One region of the Metabacillus sp. B2-18 genome, then DNA from elsewhere that is predicted to be linked to it. Evidence: riboswitches for the same ligand, from Rfam matches in the RefSeq annotation. Region 1 holds a riboswitch; each other region holds the start of a gene.
What was found. Region 1 has a riboswitch for cyclic di-GMP ahead of LPC09_RS22890 (hypothetical protein). Riboswitches for the same ligand answer to the same signal wherever they lie in the genome.
Positions count from the first base shown of each region.

Region 2: it holds a riboswitch for cyclic di-GMP, as region 1 does, so the genes downstream of both, LPC09_RS17180 (anti-repressor SinI family protein) here and LPC09_RS22890 (hypothetical protein) in region 1, are expected to answer to the same signal.
Region 3: it holds a riboswitch for cyclic di-GMP, as region 1 does, so the genes downstream of both, LPC09_RS24090 (amidase) here and LPC09_RS22890 (hypothetical protein) in region 1, are expected to answer to the same signal.

Region 1 covers NZ_CP088245.1:4,559,830-4,567,377, forward strand. Annotated here, with positions in the region: gene LPC09_RS22885 (Hsp70 family protein) at 1-791, opposite strand, end outside; gene LPC09_RS22890 (hypothetical protein) at 992-1,219, opposite strand; cyclic di-GMP riboswitch class I at 1,293-1,377, opposite strand; gene LPC09_RS22895 (MBL fold metallo-hydrolase) at 1,650-3,500, shown strand; gene LPC09_RS22900 (DUF3006 domain-containing protein) at 3,543-3,794, shown strand; gene LPC09_RS22905 (methyl-accepting chemotaxis protein) at 3,954-5,660, opposite strand; gene LPC09_RS22910 (class I SAM-dependent methyltransferase) at 5,794-6,633, opposite strand; gene LPC09_RS27685 (Spo0E family sporulation regulatory protein-aspartic acid phosphatase) at 6,859-7,275, shown strand; gene LPC09_RS22915 (alpha-glucosidase/alpha-galactosidase) at 7,230-7,548, opposite strand, start outside.
Region 2 covers NZ_CP088245.1:3,376,365-3,383,912, forward strand. Annotated here, with positions in the region: gene LPC09_RS17170 (DEAD/DEAH box helicase) at 1-729, shown strand, start outside; gene LPC09_RS17175 (YqhG family protein) at 756-1,553, shown strand; cyclic di-GMP riboswitch class I at 1,920-2,003, shown strand; gene LPC09_RS17180 (anti-repressor SinI family protein) at 2,035-2,181, shown strand; gene LPC09_RS17185 (helix-turn-helix domain-containing protein) at 2,281-2,616, shown strand; gene LPC09_RS17190 (DUF5658 family protein) at 2,705-3,007, opposite strand; gene LPC09_RS17195 (tyrosine-protein phosphatase) at 3,200-3,979, opposite strand; gene LPC09_RS17200 (helix-turn-helix domain-containing protein) at 4,099-4,437, opposite strand; gene LPC09_RS17205 (hypothetical protein) at 4,469-5,923, opposite strand; gene istB (IS21-like element helper ATPase IstB) at 6,219-6,977, opposite strand; gene istA (IS21 family transposase) at 6,979-7,548, opposite strand, start outside.
Region 3 covers NZ_CP088245.1:4,811,003-4,818,550, forward strand. Annotated here, with positions in the region: gene cotJC (spore coat protein CotJC) at 1-38, opposite strand, end outside; gene LPC09_RS24055 (spore coat protein CotJB) at 492-758, opposite strand; gene LPC09_RS24060 (spore coat associated protein CotJA) at 755-1,003, opposite strand; gene LPC09_RS24065 (hypothetical protein) at 1,171-1,494, opposite strand; gene fabZ (3-hydroxyacyl-ACP dehydratase FabZ) at 1,700-2,140, opposite strand; gene LPC09_RS24075 (DNA-directed RNA polymerase subunit beta) at 2,234-2,518, opposite strand; gene LPC09_RS24080 (flagellar hook-basal body protein) at 2,531-3,370, opposite strand; gene LPC09_RS24085 (flagellar hook-basal body protein) at 3,387-4,220, opposite strand; cyclic di-GMP riboswitch class I at 4,422-4,511, shown strand; gene LPC09_RS24090 (amidase) at 4,552-5,445, shown strand; gene LPC09_RS24095 (hypothetical protein) at 5,651-5,827, opposite strand; gene LPC09_RS24100 (rod shape-determining protein) at 6,378-7,379, opposite strand; gene spoIIID (sporulation transcriptional regulator SpoIIID) at 7,536-7,548, opposite strand, start outside.

The sequences.
Region 1 (7,548 bases):
TCTAAATGAGTGCCAAAAATATCAGGAATTGTAATATCAGCAAAATCGCTTTCTGATAATTCCTTTTTCAATTCCTCAACAGCCTCTTTTAATTGCTGAATTGCAGTAGATCCGTTGTTGCTATTTTTTACACTTCCTGATACATTTAGCTTCTTCATTAAGTACTCTGTGATCGCCTCATCGAAGTCATCGCCACCGAGCATGCTGTCACCATCAACTGCCACAACGCGGAAGTTGTTGTTTTCAACTTTAAGAATAGAAACGTCAAATGTTCCACCACCAAGGTCATACACCATAATTGTTTGGTTGCGTTCTTTATCCAGGCCATAAGCAATAGCCGCTGCAGTTGGTTCAGACAGCAGTCGTAGAACATTTAGTCCTGCCATTTCTCCTGCTTTTCTTGTTGCTTCACGTTGCTCATCAGTGAAATAAGCTGGGATTGTAATAACGGCATCCTTAACCTCTTCCCCTATGTACTTACTTGCTTCAACTCTAATTTTTTCAAGGATGTTTTTCGCTACATCAACTGGTGTTACGGTTCTATTGTGAACGTGATACACTTTGTCTCTGTTTCCTATGAATCTTTTGGAAGAAGCAATACTGTTTAGAGGATCAATATAAAGTCGTGCCTTTGCCGCATTTCCAACAAGAATTTGGCCATTGTCTTTATATGAAATAACAGATGGCATTGTTTTACGTCCATCTACTGGAATGGTTTCTACTTTTCCTCTCCGATAAACTGCTACTGCTGAGTTACTTGTGCCTAAATCAATTCCAATCGCTGTACCCATGCTATTGCTCCTTTATTTTGAAGTTATGAAATAAACCTATAAATATAGGGAATCTACTAGATTAATTAAATTTGAATTTTTCTAACCTATACTGCTTATATTAGGTCTAACTACTTATTATTATCGGTTTATTTTTTTGATATTTAAGTAAGTTATGGGAATTATATGGTTTTTTTAAAAAGTAAAGTCTATAAAAACAACTAGCTTTTTACTGCCTTTAGTACAATAAATAGTATCACTCCAGGAATCATCCCCCACGGAAATGTCATAATAATCCCAAGAAGAACAAGCCCGATAATTAACAGTTTTCCAAATGTATTAAAAATACCTGAGAAAAGAGCAAATCCTATTTTGAAAATTCCGTTAATGATTTTTATTGCTGGCCAAATTGTCAATAAAATAGCAAGAACAATAATAATGATATGCATAGTTTATCCCCTCATTTTTATATAAAAAAGAAAAACACTATGGTTCAAATTTGCCATAGTGTTTCCTAACGCTCATGGCAGCTTGACGATCATAGCACTAATGCCTTAGACTCATAGCTTTGCGTCCTCACCTTTCAGTAAGTTTGCCTTTTTCTTATTATTTACTAGTTATAAAGTTATAAATACCGATATTGACTCTAGTTATATTATACCAAAATCTCTACACCCTTAAAAAGAACTTTGTGACTTTTTCGACTTTTTCTGCACTGCCATAGGGACAGGTTCACTGTCCCATTATTCTTTTTCCAAAGGTGGACAAATAACGGGCCACAGAACCAGGCCCTTTGTCTCATTTCCAATAATCCCCCCTGGAAATCCCATTTCTTTTCCTTTACCATAGACCATGGATATCAAATAAGGGGGTATTCTTTTGACACTAAAGAGAAAACTAGTAAACACACTACTACTAGGTACAACATTATTATTAGCTCCAGTTGTAACGAATGCATCTCCAGGAGGTTTGGATTCTAACGGTGGTCATACTTGTCGTACAAACTGTTCACAGCACGGCTTAGAAACCGGTGAATATCACTATCACAGAAATGGTGAGATTGTTAAGGTCCCTACTCCAACTACAAACACACCTACAACAAATATGAGCAATGTAGCTTACCAAGATGCTGTAAATCAAGGTAAGATCCTCAATTCCAAATTATCAGCTTATCATCAGGCAATTAACAGCGGAGATATCGCGAAAATAAATGGACTATATGATGCTTTTACGAAGCAATTAAAATTAGTAGAATCAAAGATTGGGAAGGTATCTGGTTCATCTAATCGCTCAAGCTTAAATGAGCAGTATATAAGACCTTCAAAAATTGCGATTGAAAGAACAATTTATGAAGTTTCTCAGTACCGTTTGTTAAGTGTTATTAGTGCAAATGTTGGAAATGGGAACATTGGGCAAGCTATTTCTAATACAGAAATGCTTGAGCGTTTAAAGGATCGAGCTGATGAAATTAAAGATGCTGGTGGATATCAACAGCTCCCAAGTGGAGTGAATAAATCATTACGTGCTACTGAGGCTAACCACCAAGGAAATCTTCTTACTCACTTGCTTGCAACATATAATGTGGCAATAAATAGTGGCGATATATATGAGGTTGACTTCCTATATGATCAATTTACAAAGCAGTTACGCATAACAGAATTAAAGATTGGACAAGTTTCAGGTCCAAATAATCGTTCAGCATTGAATGAAAAATATATTACACCAGCCAAAGTTGCAGTTGAACGCACGATCTACGAGGTTTCACAGCTTCGTTTAATGTACGTGATCGTTGACTTAATTGAGAGCGGTCAAACTAGTGAAATTGATTCTAAGTTTAAAGTGTTAGATCGTTTGAAAAATAGAGCAGATGAAATAAAGGATACAGGTGGCTACAAAGCACTTCCTTCTATTATTAAAACAGATCTTGAAAGCTTAGAAGGAGACCTTAGAAATCCTCAAGACTTTTCAGGTGTAGGACTTTTTGAAGCTCATTTCATTGATGTTGGACAAGGTGACAGTACGTTATTAGTTACTCCTAACGGTAAAACGGTTTTAATTGATGGTGGTAAGGAATCTGAAGCAGATCAATTGGTTCAACACCTTACGGACTTAGGAATCCAAACGATTGACTTAATGGTTGCCACTCACCCTGACGCAGACCATATTGGCGGACTGGTGCCTGTCTTAGAACAATTTGAAGTAAAAAAAGTGGTTGATTCAGGTAAATCACATACAACTCAAACATATATGGATTACCTGGCACTTATTGATCAGAAGAATATTCCGTTTGAAATTGCAAAAGAGGGTTCATTTTTGAACGTAGATTCTGCAGTTACAATTGAGGTTTTAAACGCATTAGAAGAAAGCAGTGATACAAACGATTCATCAGTTGTGTTGAAGGTATCATATGATGAATCTGACTTCTTATTAACTGGTGACGCGGATGCTGAGATCGAAGCAGAAATGATGGCAGAAGGCTACAACCTTGACTCAGAAGTGTTAAAGGTTGGCCACCACGGTTCTGACACATCAACATCTCAAGCATTCCTAGAAGCAGTTGATCCAATTATAGCCGCTGTCTCAGTGGGAGATAATAGCTACGGACACCCTGCCCCATCTGTTATGGACCGTCTAACAAGCTATGGAGTAGAACTCTACACAACACTCCAAAGCGGCGACATCATCATGACATCAGACGGACAGGAAATCACAGTTTACACAGAACGTTAACAAGGGGACAGGTTCCTTGTCCCACTCTAATGGGGTGTTTTAGTGAAAGCCAAAGTTTACACAATTGACCGCTTCGAAAAGGACTTGGCTGTTTTGCTCTTAAGAACAGATGAAACAGTTCAGGTTGATGTTCCGCGCAATCAGTTGCCGGATAGAATAGAAGTAGGTAGTATTCTCGAGGTTGAGTTTACTGGTGACGGGTCTGTTTTATTCGCAAACATTCTAGAAGACGAGACAAGTACTGCTAAGAATAATGCTCAAGAGTTACTGAATAAACTAGCCAATAAAAATTAAAGCGGGACGTGGGGACAGGCACCTTGTCCCATCATTAAAAAGCTAGGATGAATTCTCCATATTGAAGATAAAGAAGGGGATCCATTGGATACCCCTTCTCCTATGGGACAGTGAACCTGTCCCTCTGTCCCGACCTTTGGGACAGCGCACCTGTCCCTATTAAGCTTCAAATCTTTTAATTAAGCCGTTTAGGTCATCAGATAATTTCTCTAGCCCTTCTGCACTTCTAGCTATTTCTTCCATAGAAGTACTCGTTTGCTGAATCGAAGCAGATGTTTGCTCAATTCCTGCCGCTGATTCCTCTGAAATCGAAGCTATATTCGAAATCGAGTTGTTCATTTTTCCACATTCATGGTCGATATCACTTAACCTCATAGCAACACCTTGAATTTTATCTACAACTTCAGTAATAGCCTGATGAATTTCCCCAAATGTTTTTCCAGTTGTTTGAATATCACTCGTCCCTTTTTCAACTTCACTGTAGCCTTCTTCTAAAGACGTCACAACATTGTTTGATTCTGTTTGAATGCTATTCACAATTCCAGTTATATCAGAAACAGATAAAGTAACTTGCTCCGCCAGCTTACGAACCTCACTAGCTACAACTGCGAATCCCTTACCATGCTCCCCTGCTCTAGCTGCCTCTATCGCTGCATTTAAAGCAAGTAAATTTGTTTGTTCAGCGATTGATTGGATAACACCAACTAAGTTTGAAATTTCCTTTGATTGAGTATCAAGTTGTTTTACTTTATCAACAGACTCTTTCACAATTGTATTAATTTTATCCATTTGACTAATGGAGGATTCCATAAGTCTAGTGCCTTCCTCTGTAAGTCCTTGTGCTGAAACTGCAGAAAACACAATGGTTTCTCCAAAAGAGTTGGATTCTTTAATTTTATCTACAAAGCCACTCATTGTTTCTGCCAGCTCTGATGCATCATTCGCTTGGGTTTCTGCACCAGCTGATAATTCTTGCATCGTGACTGCGACTTGGCTGCTTCCTTCTCTTACTTCTGCAGAAGATTGAGTTAGCACTAAACTTTGTCCTGATACATTTTCCGAAACAGAAGAAATCTGCTTGATCATGTCTCTTAAATTAACCAACATAGAGTTCATCGCCACACTAAGTTGACCAATTTCATCTTTACTATCATAATCACTTTCTTCCACTAATAGATTTCCATTCGAGATCTCGGTTGCCATATTGATAACATTATTTAATTTTTGCTTAATTTGACGGTTCACAAAAAATGCAATCATAACTCCTATGATGATATTAAAGAGAATAGCACTGAAGATGATTATGATCGTCTCTTTAATACTAGCCTCTGTTGCAACTATCGCTTTATCACGGGCTTCGTTAATCATTTCCTTTAGCTCTACTAGATGACCCACAACCTCATTGCTCAATGCGTGAGTTAATTTTCTGTTAGCATCAAGGCCTTCCGTACTCCCACTTTCTACTTCCGGAACAATTTCTTCCAAAAATACTCTGTTCATTTCGTTATCACTATTTTGAATAAAAGTGAAAAGCTCTTCTTCTCTCTTGGTATCAATCGAACTTTTTAGTTCTTCTTGAAGACTATTAAATAATGCTCTTTTTTCTTCAAAATCAGTAACAAATTTTTCTTCCGGTGAGTTAATATAATCCGCGATTCGACCATCTTTATCTCTAAAGATACCAGCCATATCTGCTGTTTTTACTGCTCGCTCTCCTCTTCTCTCAAGTGCAGATAATTGATCTTGTATTTCTTGCATTTCATTGTATATAAAAAATGCAGAAATCGTGAAAAGGATAATCGAGATGCTAAGTGCAAGATTATACTTCACACCAAGTTTAAGGTTTTTAAATCGTTTAAATAACATCCTAAGTGCCCCCAAAATAGTCTTTTGCTTTTATTATCGGTTAATTTTGAAAGCACTTTAGTATTTAAGCAGATAAAGTGACAAAAAGGGAGATTTCTTTCGACAAAATCCGGGAAGTGACAGGCACACCTGCCTATCTAGGTCTCCAGCTAAGCAAAGCCGCATTATACTCATTCCTATAAATAAACTTCCCATCCTCACACACAATATATTTACTTAGAACATCCTCCACCAATGATAGATCCACATCTTTGGTTAGAATTTTACTCATATTTTTCTCTAAGCATTCTTCATACGATGAATATACCTGTGTTCTGGATAAAGGAATGATCTTACAATCTGCATAAATTCCTAGTTCATATAATAGATTGAGCAAATCAATATAATCTTTACGTGGAAACTTCACCTGAATACCGTATTGTTCATGAAGTTCTAGGTAATGTGGCTGTATTGGACCTGTTGTCATCCCAATGATAGCTAATCGCCCCGCATATTTATGAATATGAAGCAATGCTTTTTTAATTTCAAACATCCGATAAAAGCAATTAAAGCCAAAGATAACATCATAGTTTTTATTTAGCTCTATATGTTCCCACTTTTCATGAATGAACTCAACGTCCGTCATATTTCGTTTATGTAATTCTCCCTTTAAAAAATCAAGAATTACTGAAGAACTATCCACAAGTGCTAGCTTCTTTACTCTTTCAGCTAACGAAAACGTATAATTTCCCCATCCTGGTCCAATTTCAAGTAACTCGTCTTGTTCATCTATTAGACTTGAAACATGCTTCATTATTTCTATAGCATAAGAATCTGGTTTACCGATATTCTCTTTCTTTTTTAGCAACTCCTGCCAAAAATTCTCCTCACTCTGGTCATTTATCATTCTCTCAGGCAGATTTCCTTGCCAGTCTTTTATCCCTTCCTGCCACTTTTCTTCAATACTCAGTAACCTATTCTTTATATTTTCCATGTGACCTCCAGCATAAGTTTATTGTTTCCACTGTTCCAACGTATATATTTATCTTAGCTACTATTATTATATCGTTATTATTGGCTTTATAACTAAGTAATAGATTCGAGTAGCTTATTAGTATTAGTTAGTCATTTTATTTCAAGCTTCGAAACTTTCGATTCACATTTTCACCATAATAATGTAAAATAATTAGGTAAATATACCTATCAGGAGTGACTGAGATTGGTTACCGCATTAACATCAAACACTCTAGAACTACTAGAGAAACAACTAGAAAAATCAATTAGCGAACTACAAGAAGAACTAAAGAAAACTGTTAAAAGCTTTGGCCTCAACAGTACTAGAACAATAGGCAAGAGTAAACAATTAGATAAATTCATTTTCGAACTACAAGTATTAAAGCAAATTAAAAAAAGTTATAGGGGGACAGGCACCTTGTCCCATTTTCTCATTCAACATAAAAAAGGGTGTCCAATCGTGGACACCCTTTTTTTGGTGGGACAAAGGACCTGTCCCTCACTATTTTCCCTCACTATTTTCAAATGGCGTCCAATCGTGGACACCCTTTTTTTAGTGGGACAAGGAACCTGTCCCTACTTCACACCCACTCCCGAAAACTGCGGCAACCACTGTCCGTGAGCTTCAATTAAGTCGTCACACATAGAGATGATGTCGTCCATGGATAGTTCGGCAGCAGTGTGTGGGTCAAGGAGTGCTGCCTGGTAGAGTGCTTCTTTTTTTCCAGTGATAGCTGCTTCAATTGTTAGTAGTTGTGTGTTAATGTTTGTTCTATTTAGGGCAGCTAATTGCTCTGGCAGGTCTCCGATGTAAGTCGGCATTATACCGCTTCTGTCTACTACACATGGTACTTCAACGACCGCTTTTTCAGGCAAGTTACTGATTAATCGACCT
Region 2 (7,548 bases), 1.2 Mb from region 1:
GAAGCCGTTTATATGACATTGAAAAAAATGCTGGATTTACCTGAGGAAGAGGAAGCAGCTCTACCAAATGACGTTATTAAAGATATCATGATGGCAATAGACGGTGTAACTCAAAACTCAAAAGCTCTCAAGGTAGTAGAGCTAATCAAAGAAATTGATGATAAAGTCATTATTTTTACTGAATACCGTGCTACACAGTTTTATTTACAATGGTTTTTACAACAAAACGGTATCAGCTCTGTTCCTTTCCGCGGTGGGTTTAAACGCGGGAAAAAAGACTGGATGAAGGAACTGTTCAAAAACCGCGTTCAAGTGTTAATTGCAACCGAAGCTGGTGGTGAAGGGATTAACCTACAATTCTGTCATAATATTATTAACTATGATTTACCATGGAATCCAATGAGGCTGGAACAACGGATTGGACGTATCCATCGTTTAGGACAAGAACATGACGTAAACATCTACAATATGGCAACAAGAAACACAGTTGAAGAACATATACTGACCCTTTTATATGACAAAATTAATTTGTTTGAAAAAGTTATCGGTGATCTTGATGAAATCCTAACTCGACTAGAAATTAAAAACTTTGATGAGCATATTCAAGACATTATGGTCAATTCGAAGAGTGACCGGGAAATGAAGATTAAAATGGAAAATTTAACATCGATTCTTGACTATGCACATTACTCACAAGAACAAAGAAAAGCAGCTAGTGGCGACAAATAATTTTTCCCTGAAAGGTGGCGAAAAGCATGCAACAAGAGCAAATTCACAGCTATTTAGAAAGCTTCTTCACAGCCAATTCCTGTGACATCATTGAAAAAGGTCAAGGCTACATAACGGTTCAGCTAACCATTGAAATGGACAAGGAATTAATGAACCGCCCTTTCTACTGGCATTACCTTGAAAAAACAAACGGTATTCCAAACCCGATGAAGCTCACTCTCATCACAGATCAAAATCAAGCACCAAGCGATCTTAAGGGCGAGGTCATGCACTTCGGTGCCCCCCGCCTTCACCAAATTTTTCGTTCGACAACAAATTTAGGAAGCTATATCCGACTTTTTGAGCAGGTCAAAGAACCGGGTGGAAACATCCCATTACACCCTTGGATTGGTGTTAACATTATGGTTTCCTATCAATGTGATATGAAAAAGGATCAGCTTTACTCTATTGGGTTGCATTTGGTTAGTGGGACTTTAGTAGAAAACTTTCAAGATAAGCTAGAGAAATTAGAGCTAACACCGAAGATTCCGGATCTCTGTTTTACGATGACACCTTTGATTAAGCCACAAAGTGGAATTAAACGGATTGAACAGTTTATTATGCAATCTATTCATGAACAAGATCATTCCTGGGCGGATAAAGCGAGGGAAAGATGGAATGAAGATTTAAAGCTTTTGGATCATTTTTATGAAGATATGGATGAGAAGCCTGATTGTTATGAGGTGGAGAAGGAAGCATTGAGGGAGCTTTATGAGCCGCAGATAAATATTTCGGTTCAGAATGGTGGGATTTTTTATTTGACGCCGCAGGGGATATTTAAATAGAGTAAGGAGAATGGCAATCTTAGTGCGATTGTCATTCTTTTGTGTCTAGTTACTTCTACTATATCCTCCAAAATTAAAATATAGTTCGACAAAATGAATATTTGCTTGGAGCTATGTTCATTAAAGTTTTGTTAACAAAACTTCAGAAAAACTCACTTTTCTAATTCCCCTACGTAATTTACAGGCATATATACCCATCTTATATTACATAAATGTTAAAAACTCAAAATACACAAGAAAATTTTTGTCATCGACATCATTCTGCACACTTCCTAAAAATTCCCTTTTATAATATGAATAGTTAATAAGACAGACATAAACTAAGGACTTTCGCACAAAAAGATTATTTCTTTAGTAATAATATAATCAGTTCAAGGGCAAACCTATTGAAAAATAGGGACGCAAAGTCACAGGTCTAAAGTTTAAAACTATGATGGCTGGACTGCCTGGAATACAAGAGTATTTTAGGAGGATGAGATAGTTGAATAACGAAACGATACATAACCTGATTAAAGACAGGCAGCTTGACCATGAATGGGTCAAATTAATTTTAGAGGCACTTGAGATTGGTATAAGTGTAGAAGAAATAAAAGATTTCTTTATTAAAAAAGGAAATCCAACTACTTAACTCTTTCTCACAGAATTTTTTTAGAAAACCGTTCTCCATATCAAACAAAATCCTTCTTTATATGTTATAATAGCATTATTAAAGGAAGGTGACTTTGACGTGATTGGCCCACGAATAAAAAAATATAGAACCCAAAAAAACCTATCACTATCAGAACTAGCAGAACGAGCAGGAGTTGCAAAATCATATTTAAGTTCGATTGAGCGCAATCTCCAGTCAAATCCTTCTGTTCAGTTCTTGGAGAAAGTGTCATCTGTACTCGGTGTACCGGTAAATACACTTTTAAATGAACAAAACGAAACAGATCCCGAAGAACTTGACTTAGAATGGACTAAACTTGTTCAAGATGCTATGAAATCCGGTGTGTCTAAAGAACAGTTTAAAGAGTTTTTGGAGTTTAACAAGTGGAGACTTCAGAATGATCTTGATAAATGAGGCATAATTAATAGCTTACTTTTAGCTTTAAATTATGTCTTTTCTACTTAGTAAAAGTAAAATATTCCATTTAAAATATACCTATCTATTAACTAAAATAATCTAAAATCCATGCACCATGTAATAACATAACAAATGAATACAGAAGAGCAGCAAACGTAGTTAATAAAAACACTCCCTTATTATTAACTATATCTAACGATAGGTATACAATTAAACTCAGTAAAATTGATAAAGTAAACTTAAAAACGATAAAATACATAGGTTTCATAATGAACAAAGATTTCATAACTGGATTTGCTTCATCAATAATGTTCATGGTTAACCCTATATAAGTAAGAATTCCATCCACTATGTTTAATAATGCAAGATACAAGAAAACATACTTCAATATAGTACCTCCTAGATCTAAGGAATCTTTATATTCTCCAAACTAAATAGGGAATTTGTGCATGTAAGTATCTCCACTATCGGTCCCCCTTATACTAAAGTCGAAATAATTTAACCGAGCACTTTTTTGTTCATTACATATTCAACTTTATATTATATTTAATTCCTCTGGCTTATTGACCGACCTAATTAATTACATTCTATTTGTGAAAAAGCTAATTATTTTATTGTTTTTTACCTTTTCTGGCATTTCCTTATAAACCATTCTATTATTACAAACTAAATTTGCATTTTCTTGAAGAATAAATTTTGTCTCCACACCTATTTGTTTCTCAATTGCATCATAAGCATCCCGCAAATGAAATGAACGCATTGTAGTATTATGTGCATCTGAGGCAATAAAGTGTGTGAGATTATGATCTATAAGTTCAAAACTTAGTTTTTTCACTCTTTTTCCAAACATTCCGGTAATACTAGCAGCAGTTATTTGTGACAAAGCCCCATCCTTTATCAGTTTATATAAAAGATCTGGCTTTTCAAGTATTTCATGGTTTCTTTCGGGATGAACTATAACTGGTATAATTCCATTTACTTGAAGATCATAAAGTAATCTATATGTATACCTTGGAACATGATAATGGGGAAGCTCAATAAGCATATATGAAGAGTTATCACCAATTGTTAGAAGCTCACCCTTCTCTAAATCTTCCACTATCTCTCCATATATACGAATTTCCTGTCCAGGGAGAATTTCGATATTTATTTTTTCCTTCTGTAGTTCACCCTGAAGTTGGTCAATTTTATTCAAAATCTTTTCCCTATCATTCTCATATCTCCCATTTTTATGATGTGGTGTTGCAATGATTTTCGTAATTCCTTCATTCACTGCTACCTTAGCCATTTTAATACTTTCTTCTATATTATTGGCACCATCATCTGCATCTGCTAAAATATGACAATGAATATCTATCAACTAAATCACCTCAATTCATTAAAAAATATAAATACAAAAAACTACTAAGTATCCCATTTTACAACGGTGTCTAAGTAAGTCAAAAATAGTATAACTATAATTAGTTTATTTTTATCAAACTACCGGCTGCTTTCAATAAGATTCTTTATTTCTTCTAGTATTTGAAAATTTTTTTTGTTTTGTTCGAGCATTTTATTCATAATATCTATAGTTACATTTTGCGTTAATTCAATATCTGTTTTAGTGGAAATATCGGATGAATTATTGGATTCTAAAAATCTCTGAAGATCTACCTCAAGTGCAATTGCAATTTTTAATAGAATCCCGATAGAGGGGTTTTCTTGAATGTTTCTCTCGATATTGCTTAAGTAAGATTTCGATATATCTGTCTTTTTTGATAATTGAGAAAGGGTCATATTTCTACTTTCCCTTAACTTTTTAATAGATGTACCTAGCATTGAGTTACCTCCTTTTTGTTATCCTATTTTGTTAAAGCAGTTTAGGTTCTAATATACGCGATACTGTATATCCAATAATAATTGTTAGTATTCCTGTATAATTTATCCCTAAAGTTGCCTCTTGAAATAGAGAAATGATGAATGTAGCAAATAGTATTCCAGATAAAACAATTAATAGGTAATTAATTTCATTATTATAAGCATTTTTCAAAAGGAAGTTTATACACCCGATGAAAAATATTAAGTATAGCACTAACCCTGGATATCCAAGCTGATATATTAAAGAGCCAAAGAAACTTTCTGTTCCTAAATGAGAAAGATCCCATGCTGAAATTCCTGATAACATTGCATAGTAAATCCCACCAGCACCAACCCCATTACCAAGGGGATACTCATAAGAAGATATTAAAGGTAAAATAAAACCATTAAAATGGACAATAGCACTTGACCTAAAATCAATATTATAAGCAACGATAAAACAGACAGTTAAAACAATTAATAAAGGTAAAATAAAAATTTTAGGCTTTAATTTGATTGAGTAAAGAAAAAACACCCAAACAAGAACTATGCTGTATATACCTAAAGCCCCTTTACCTAATGTAAGAAAAAGTCCGAGCAATAAAAAAGCCCTGATAAAAATAAGTGAATTATTCCTTTTTAACATTAAAGAACAGCACAGTGCTACTAAAATAAAATAACTGAAGTTTATAACATCATAGAATATTGAAAACATCCTAGGTACAACAAAATTACCTAGTGGTGTACTCCAATTAGGTAATCCCCCCTGTACACCCTTTGCTTGTAGAACAATGTCGATATTCATCCATTCATTCCAAATATATGAATCCAAGTCAAATAAATTGAAAATAAAGCCTATGAAAACAGTAAAAACACCTAGTGCAATGATAAATTTAATTAACTTATATAAATCTTGTAAATTATTCTTTAATCCATAATAGATCAACCTGCCAATAAAGTAGCTAATAAATAGAATTGTAAATTGCCTTAAATAAAAAAGTTTACTTTCTAATGTTGGACTACTTGAAAGAACAAAACTTAAGGCGATAACTAGAAACAAAGGATAAATAACCTTTTCAAAACTTAAAAGTTTAATATTATTCTTATATTTTAAAAAAAGTAAGACAAGAACAATACTTGCAAATAGTTCTTTATAAACTAAAAGAAGCTTTATGTTGCTACCGTTATCTTGATAATCTGTAAAGTTATTACCCAATCCTATTAATATATTCTGAAAGACAATACAAAATACTAAATGATAAAGAAGATACACAGGCTTGTTTAAATAAAATATGGTAAACAAGGAAAAAAGCAAGCTAGATAATATTAGAATAGTATAGGTTAATTTCACCTCATGCAAATTTGCAATTAAGCAAAAGAGAACAGTATGTAACAAAAGAAAAAGCAAATAGATTGAAGTTTCATATTGATTACTTTCTCCTTTCATATCAATCGTCAATTGGGACACTCGCTTACCTCCTCTTTATTTAGGATAGCCATTTTCAATTGAAAAGCTGCAAATTTCTATTAAAATTTTTATCATTTAACATAATTTCAAAAATCCCCTGATTTCTTACACAGTCAAACTGAATGATTAGCTAGAAAGGTAGTTGTTTTTGTCAATATTAATTTGAGCCAGAGTGATCACTTCAAAAGTGAGCCACTTTATCATTTCTAGCCCCCATTACTGGGAGGGATTGGGTGTTTGGAGGTCTTGCCCCGAGGAGGGGCAAGACCTCCAAACACCTCGCGTTCACTCCTGGTTATGCTTTAGTTTCTCCATTTTGTTTCATACTTTGTCTAAATCGATAGGATTCTCCGTTCAGTAAGTGGATGTGTGATCGATGGGTGAGTCGATCGAGAAGGGCAGCTGTCATTTTTTCATCTCCGAAAAGACTAGTCCACTCCGTAAATTCAAGATTGGTAGTAATAATAACGCTTGCACGTTCATACCTACTTGAGAAAAATTGAAATAGGAGCTCTGATCCAATTTTTGAAAAAGGTACATACCCTAGCTCATCTACGATGATCACATCAAATTTGAGCCACTTCTTTTCTAAAGCACCGAGTTTATGCTCGTCATTCGCCATCAGTAATTCTTCTACTAATTTAGACGCTGTAATGAACTTGGTTTTATAACCATTCTTTATCATCTCAATACCGAGTCCTGTAGCTAGATGGGTCTTTCCAGTACCACTATTTCCGAGAAAGAGAATGTTTTCCTTTTTCTCAACGAATTCACCTTTAGCTAGTGTTAAAAAACGATTTCGATTTAGACTAGGCATTAAACTGAAATCATAGGTATCCAAGGTTTTCTGGACTGGAAAGTTTGCTTGTTTTAGTCGCCTCTGTTTTTGATTTTCATCTCTCATTTCTATCTCTACTTCAAGTAAGGCTAACAAATACTCTTCATAGCTAAGGTTACGTTCTTCAGCTTCTCTTGCGAGAGAGCGATACTGTTTGTGAATGGTAGGCATTCTAAGCTGCTTGGTTAAATGATCCACTAGTAATTCTGTTGTCATCTTACTGACCTCCTGTTAATTGTCCATATTGAGCTACATTCGATTTTTTAACTTTATAATCTACTAGATTAGTAGGCGTTTTCTCTTTCGAAAGGTCATGGATTTTGACGTTTGCGTTTGTCAGTTTTTGAATTATTTCATGAACCACTTCATACCTAAATATCTGCGTTTGTTCCGCCTGTTGTAAAGCTTGCGTGAGTTTCTCCATTCCTATCTCCCGATGGAGAAGGAGTAGACGAATAAACTTTCGATCTCCTGCAGCACCTTCTTGTTCACGCATCTTTTGATGGAAACGCCTGAACACTTCTGGTACTTTAGAAGATTGAAAGGCACGGGCATCTCTGACAGCACGTGGTTTCTTTAATAGAGCTTCTAGATAATGATCTAAAACGGTAACCATTTGATTTCTCTCATAGGAACGAGAATGTTCCGCGATCACTTGATTTTGAGCCACAACGATCACACGATCCACAAAAATTTTTGCCCACACAGCTTGACCGACATAGCTACATGGAACAGAGTATTGGTTGGTATCAACGGTTATTAAAGATGTTTTATTTACTTGGCATGA
Region 3 (7,548 bases), 250 kb from region 1:
TTTACAGGGTATTGAAGTTTTTTTTCATAAACCCACATGCTGTTATTCTCCTCTCCTGTTTATGTCGCTTTTTGTCTAATCGCGGATAAATCTTCAGAATCGCAGATAAAATGCGAATAATCGCGGATAAATCTCGAAAATCGCAGATAAAATCCCGATAATCGCGGATAAACCTCTTGATAGAATTGAAAATCCTGCTAGATTGCTGATATATGCACTAATTTAGAACAAGTCCAGGCTAATTTGCCGATATACCTCCTAATTTAGTAGCTAATCCCTGCTATATGGTCGATACACCTCTTAATTTAGTATCTAATCCCTGCTATTTTACCGATATATCCCCTAATTTAGTGCAAATCCCTGTTGAACCTCCGATACGCCTCTAATTTAGTAGCAAATCCCTGTTAAATCGTACGAAGTTAAGCCTCTATTTTTGAAGATAAATCCAGGTCAGTTCCTCTTAAACTCTGTTCACCTCAATTACCGCCCCACTACACCTGCCAAGGCCATGGAGCAGTTCCCCAGCTCCAATTTGCATCGGCAAAGCTGCCACCGTATTGTGTGAGCATGCCGAATTTGGCTTCAAATGTCTGTCTTAACTGTTTGGAATAGGCAGCGTATTGGTTAAATTGTTGCAGGGCTTGCATGTCATTTGGATGTGTATCTAAATATAGAGTTAGTTCGACAAGTACAAAGTCTACAGCTTGAAGCTCCTCTAGCAGTTTGTAGTACTCATCTGGTAATTGCTTGTGACTCATGGCTTTGGACCTCCTTTTGCCTCATATGGATTTACGTAATCATCATATAATGCAGGCCAAAGTGTTCCCTTTTTCAGTGCAACTCTTGGGGGAAACTGTTGTAGGTTTGGTGGTTGAAAACCCATATATAAATGAGGAGGTGTTGAATAAAATTTCACACCAATTGGACGACAAGGATCAAAACGACTATGGAACGGATGATAGGTTTTCATATACGTTAGATGCTGTTGGTATGGAGCATTCATGTCTTTCATCTCTAACACACCTCTTTTTTCCTATGGAACCATCATTCCATATTAATCTAGAAAACTCTGTTCATTTCATCCTATTCGGTGTGAGATCATAAATATGATTAATATTTTTAGATTAAAACATAAAAAAGGCCAACATCGTTATGTTAGCCTTTCACATCTTATTTATTCTCGTCTTCGTTGTTGTTACCTTCTTGTGTACCTTCGTTGTTGCCTTCCATCATATCGTTAGCTTCGTCAGTACCTTCTTCTAACATGTTCTCGCCTTCGTTAGCGCCTTCTTCCATCATATCGCCGCCTTCTTCAAGGCCTTCTTCTACGTTTTCACCTGCATCTTCAAGTGGTTGTTCTGTATCCATTTCACCGTTTTCTTCTGTTGGTGTATTTTCTGGTGGTGCTGGATCTTCGTCATCTGCAGTACAACCTGTTACGATCATTGCTGCTAGTAATGATCCTGATAAAGTTAATAGCCATTTTTTTCTCATCATAATTGCTCCTTTCTATTTTGACCTTTTTTAGCTTTTGAATCCGGTCTTTGATTATGCTTCCCATTTCGTCTATTTTCATTCTTACTTTTCATGAAAATTGATCGGCCGATATGCTTTATATAGACAAGTTTCCAGTGAATGAAACCTTCCTCATGCAAAAAGAGTCAAACGACCTATCTGGTCATTTGACTCTTATGACTTCTTACTCTTCTGATTTTTTCTCACCTAAAGCAAACATGATTTCTGTTTCACATGCTACTTCGCCGTCAACTGTTGCGATGGCCTTTCCTTTACCAAGTGAACCACGTAAACGTGTGATCTCAACTTCAAGTCTTAGCTGATCACCAGGTACAACTTGTTTTTTGAAACGACAGTTATCAATACCAGCAAAAAATGCTAGTCTACCGCGGTTTTCTTCCTTTTTTAAAATTGCCACTGCGCCAACTTGTGCAAGTGCTTCTACAATTAATACGCCGGGCATTACCGGGTAATCTGGGAAATGACCGTTAAAAAATTCTTCATTCGCTGATACGTTTTTGATTCCAACTGCACGTGTTCCTTCTTCGACCTCGAGCACGCGGTCCACAAGTAAAAATGGGTAACGGTGTGGAATGATGCTCTTGATTTCATTACTATCTAGCATATGTATAAGCTCCTTTTTAAGAAAATCATCACTATGTATATGTACGACAAAAGGAAGGCTTTCACCTTCCTTTTAACAAGTATATCCCGAGCTTTATTCTTTTTCAACCAAGTCAATGATGTGCTGCCAAGTGGACTTTTCAAGGGCATCCTTTGGTTCGCCACTACCAATGACTCCGTAGCCGACGATAAGTCCAGCGATTGTGCTTACAACCATAAGAATTAAAACAAGCAGAACCCTCACCCAAATAGGGAGTAATCGAACTCGAACAATCACCTTTTGACGACCTTCTTCATGAATCTCTTGTTCTTTTTTAGACTTTTTAGCCTTTTTCACTTCTTCTCGACTGATCGGTTTCGTCGTTTCTTTAGCTACCAATAGACTAAACTCCTATCTTACGCCGTTTATTAATCCCAGCATTTGGTCACCAAGTGTAACCGATTTTGCATTCATCTGATAGGAACGCTGTGAGATTAATAAATCGGTCATTTCCTTGGATAAGTCAACATTGGACATTTCAAGTGCCCCTTGCTCCATTGCAACATCACCGCGCAGCTCACCTTCTAGAAACGTTAACACTTCATTTAACGGAATGTCACCTAAATCCTTTAATCCATAACGGTTGTTTCCGTTTTGAATTAACATTTGCGGGCGATCTACTTGGACAACACCGAGCTGAAATTCTTGTGGTGCTTCTGTTTGGTCATTTTGAACGGTTGAAATCGTACCATCATTAGAAATAACGATTTTTTGAAAATCATCATTAAAACGAATCGGATTTTGATTTTCATCAAGAACAGGACTTCCATCAGAAGCTGTTAACAATAATTGATTTGTTCCATCATTTGTTGGTGATAAGTATAATGCACCATCTCTTGTATAATTAATCTCCCCGTTTACGTCAATTTGTAGAAATTGATTTGGAAGAGTAAAGGCAATATCAAGCTCTCTGCTTGTCTGTTTAATGTTTCCTTGTGTAAAAACAAGGCTGCTGTTAAGCATAGCTCCTGTTCCCTGTCTAATTCCTAATTCCCTGCCAAAACGTTGCTCTGCAATTTCCTCAGCAGCGTTGGGCTGGTTATTGAATTGTTGACGTACCAGCTCAGAGAAAGAAGTTTCTGTTCTTTTATAGCTTTGTGTATCAATATTAGCCATGTTGTGGCCGATTTGATCAAGCTGCTTTTGAAGCTGACTCATCGTATTCGTCGCTGTTATCATTGAGCGTAGCATTTACTAGTACCCCCTATTATATGCGGCCAATTTCGTTCGCGGCCTTGTCCATACTTTTATCATAAGCTTGTAATACCTTTTGATTCGCTTCAAACGAACGGTACGCTGTCATCATATCTGTATACGTACGTCCAACATCTACTGTTGAAGTTTCTAAATAATTTTGTCTTAGATTATATTGAATGTTATCGTTGTTTACTGCAGTTGGCAGTTCTTCATTATTGAAAGTACGGAATAAACCATTACCTTCTTTTACAAGGTTACGAACATCCGCTTCAAAACGAACATCAATTTGTGCTACGAACTCTCCATCCGCAATTACTTCTCCATCAGGCGTTACTTGGAATTCGCTAGATTGAATGGAGATTGGCTGGCCTGTTGTAGATAGTACTGGATTTCCTCCAGAAGTTAGGATCCCGTTATTATCTAGTGTAAAGTGACCGTTACGAGTATAACGCTCTTCACCTGCTTGGTTTTGAACGGCAAAAAACAAAGCACCTTTTACATTCGTTTCTGCGTTTAAGGGAATAATTTCTTCTAAAAGCGCTACATCCGTGTACAAGCCAGTTTCTTTAAGACCGCCTTGTGAAAAAGTGCTTTGTAATTCTTGAACGTAAGCACCTGTGTTAATCGAACCAATCGGTGTGATTTGACCAAAACTTGAACCATTTGTTGTTGGTACTGATTTATTTTCCATTCTATTTAAAAGCATTTCGGGAAATGCGCGGACACTTGCTTGATCCGCTTTATAACCAGCTGTATTGGCATTTGCCATATTATTTGAAAGCATTTCAGTACGTCTTTGCTGTGCAAGCATTCCTGCTGTTGCTGTATATAAACCTCTTAACATCTGTACACCCACCTTAGTCACATAGTTGTTACCGTACAAATGAATTCTTTTCGACAGAATTCCCTATCATTTATTATAAAGGACATTGGCAGTTTTCTCATTACATTTTTTCATAAATTACCTGTTATATTTTAGGGGAAAATAATGATAGGAACCCACTCCTATATTTTTTTACCGGACAAGCCCTTATACTTAAGAAAAATCTGAAAAAGGCAAACTTGTTGAAAAACAAGGACGCAAAGCTATGGGCCTACCCAATGTTCAACATTGCAAGGCTGCCAAGCTGCCAGGCTCCTTTTTGAGCCATGGGGCTATTGAAAAGGAGAGGCTAATGATGAAAATAAAGGTTGTAGTTCTGACATTACTATTCTTACTAGGATCTCAACTAGGAGGTCTAGCTTTGAATCATAAAGCACAAGCTGAGGGTCTGTCGCCGGGCTATTCAACATGGCTCTGGGATACGAGTAAAATTGTAAATGACCGCGAAGTTACATTACAGTTTTTAGAAGCAAAGCAAGTATCACACGTGTTTTTGCAGATTGACCGTAGTATTGATGTTACCTATTATCACACTTTTATTAGCGAAGCTGCGAAGCTAGGTATGGATGTTTACGCGTTAGATGGTGCACCTAACTGGGGTGCTAACAATAAAGCATTTTTGAACTTTTTAAATTGGGTAAGTGGTTATCAAAATGGGGCAGCTACTGGTCAGAAGTTCGCCGGAATTCACCTTGATATTGAGCCTTATTTAACAGAGCAATGGACAACAAACTATGGGGCTGCTGTTCTTAAATACCAAGGAGCGATTTTAGCTGCCGCTAATACTGCATCTGGTTTAGGCATCAGTCTTGCAGTTGACATTCCGTTTTGGTTTGATGAAATGAACTTCCGTAACAAACACGGAAAAGGCAATCTAGCCGAATGGGCGTTAAAAAATACAGACGAAGTGACCATTATGGCCTACCGTGACAAAGCCGTTGGCCCAAATGGCATTATTGAATTAGTGAAATATGAGATGGATCTCGCTGTGTTGCTTAATAAAGATGTAACGATCGCAGTTGAGACGATGAATCTCGGTATTAGTGACGGATTTTTAACGTTTTTCGAAGAAGGTCAGGCGGAAATGAATAATCAGCTGGGGCTTGTTTTAGAGCAATATCAGGGTTATTCCAGTTTTGGTGGGTTTGCTGTGCATCATGTTGGTAGTTGGATGGAGTTGAAGTAGGGGATTGGATTGGAGTTGGGTTTTGGCGTGAATTTACTTGGTGAATTCATGCTTTTTTTATGGAGTTTTTTGGGGGGCGTGGATTTTTGGGGTGGGTTTTCTTAATAGGTATGATTAAGACTAATTTGCTCATATTTTGCTCTTGGTTTCGTCTTCGTGGCGCGATGATGACCATCTTCCTCTTGTTTTGCTCTTGGATTGGTCTTCATGGCCACGATGATGACCATCTTTCTCTTGTTTTACTCTTAGATTGGTCTTCATGGCCACGATGATACCATCTTCTTCTTGTTTTACTCTTGGATTGGTCTTCATGGCCACGATGATGACCATCTTCCTCTTGTTTTACTCTTGGATTTGTCTTCATGGACGCGATGATGACCATCTTCCTCTTTTCTTACTCTTGGTTTGGTCTTCATGACCGCGATGATGACCATCTTCCTCTTGTTTTACTCTTGGTTTGGTCTTCATGGACGCGATGATGACCATCTTCCTCTTGTCTTACTCTTGGTTTGGTCTTCATGACCAAAATGATGACCATCTTCCTCTAATTCCACTCCCTAATTGGTCTTCATAACTTGGATGAAAACCATCTTCTTCTTTTTTAGCTCTTGGATTGGTCTTCATAACTAATGAACGACATTTCTCTCTTCCTCAGATCTTTTTTGTCGTTCTCTCCACGATGAACGACACTACTCTCTTCACCGCTCCTGTTTTGTCGTTCATACCCCGATGAACGACACTACTCTCTTCCACCGCTCCTGTTTTGTCGTTCATAATCCCGATGAACGACACTACACTCTCCCCTGCTCCTAACCAATCATCATCCCAATATAAATATTTCTACCTAACCTACCCCAGCAAAAAAGCCTCATAAAACTAACAATATAAACAAGACAAAAAAAGAGCCTGTACACACAGGCTCAAAAGCTTACTTATCCGAATTTTTTGCGTGGAAGTTTGTCCATGTTGTCAAGCATAATTCCTGTTCCGATTGCTACACAATCCATTGGTGATTCCGCAACTAGTACAGGGACTTTTAGTTCTTCTGCTAGTAGCTGATCAAGGCCGTTTAGAAGGGCTCCGCCACCTGTTAAGATCACGCCGCGGTCGATAATGTCGGCTGATAGTTCTGGAGGAGTGCGTTCTAATACACTCTTAGCAGCTTGTACAATCGCAGCAACTGGTTCACGAAGTGCTGATTCTACTTCGGTTGAATTTACTGTAATTGTGCGAGGTAATCCTGTCACCATATCACGTCCACGAATATTAATTTCTTCATAACGTGCGCCTGGGAATACCGTTGCAACATTGATTTTAATATCTTCAGCTGTACGTTCACCGATTAGAAGCTTGTACTCTCTTTTAATATATTGCAGGATTTCATTATCAAACTTGTCCCCTGCCATTTTAATAGAAGAGGCGGTGACAATATCGCCCATTGATAACACAGCGACATCAGTTGTACCACCGCCTATATCTACTACCATGTTTCCATAAGGTTGGAAGATGTCCATACCGGCACCAATGGCCGCTACTTTTGGTTCTTCCTCTAGGAATACATTTTTTCCACCGCTTTTTTCAGCAGCTTCTTTAATGGCTTTTTGCTCAACAGATGTAATATTCGTTGGGCAGCAAATTAACATGCGTGGTTTTGAAAATAATCCTTTTACATTTAACTTATTGATAAAATGCTTTAACATTGCTTCTGTTACTTCAAAGTCTGCGATGACGCCATCTTTTAATGGGCGAATGGCAACAATATTCCCAGGAGTACGTCCTACCATACGTCTTGCTTCTTCACCAACGGCAAGAACCTTTCCGGAATTCTTGTCTAACGCAACAACGGAAGGTTCATTTAGAACAATTCCTTTACCCTTAACATGAATCAGTACATTTGCCGTACCAAGATCTATACCAATATCCCTCGCGAACATTCTATCTATATCCTCCTTGCAAATCTCATTCCCGTGATTAGTTTAACCTAATTAAATATTGTATCATAAAATCGCAAAAATAGTATGATTTTGTAAAATAATTTCAAGTATTTATGTAGGAATATGTCGATTATGAAAGATGTAGATAGAATGTGCTTATTTCACTGGT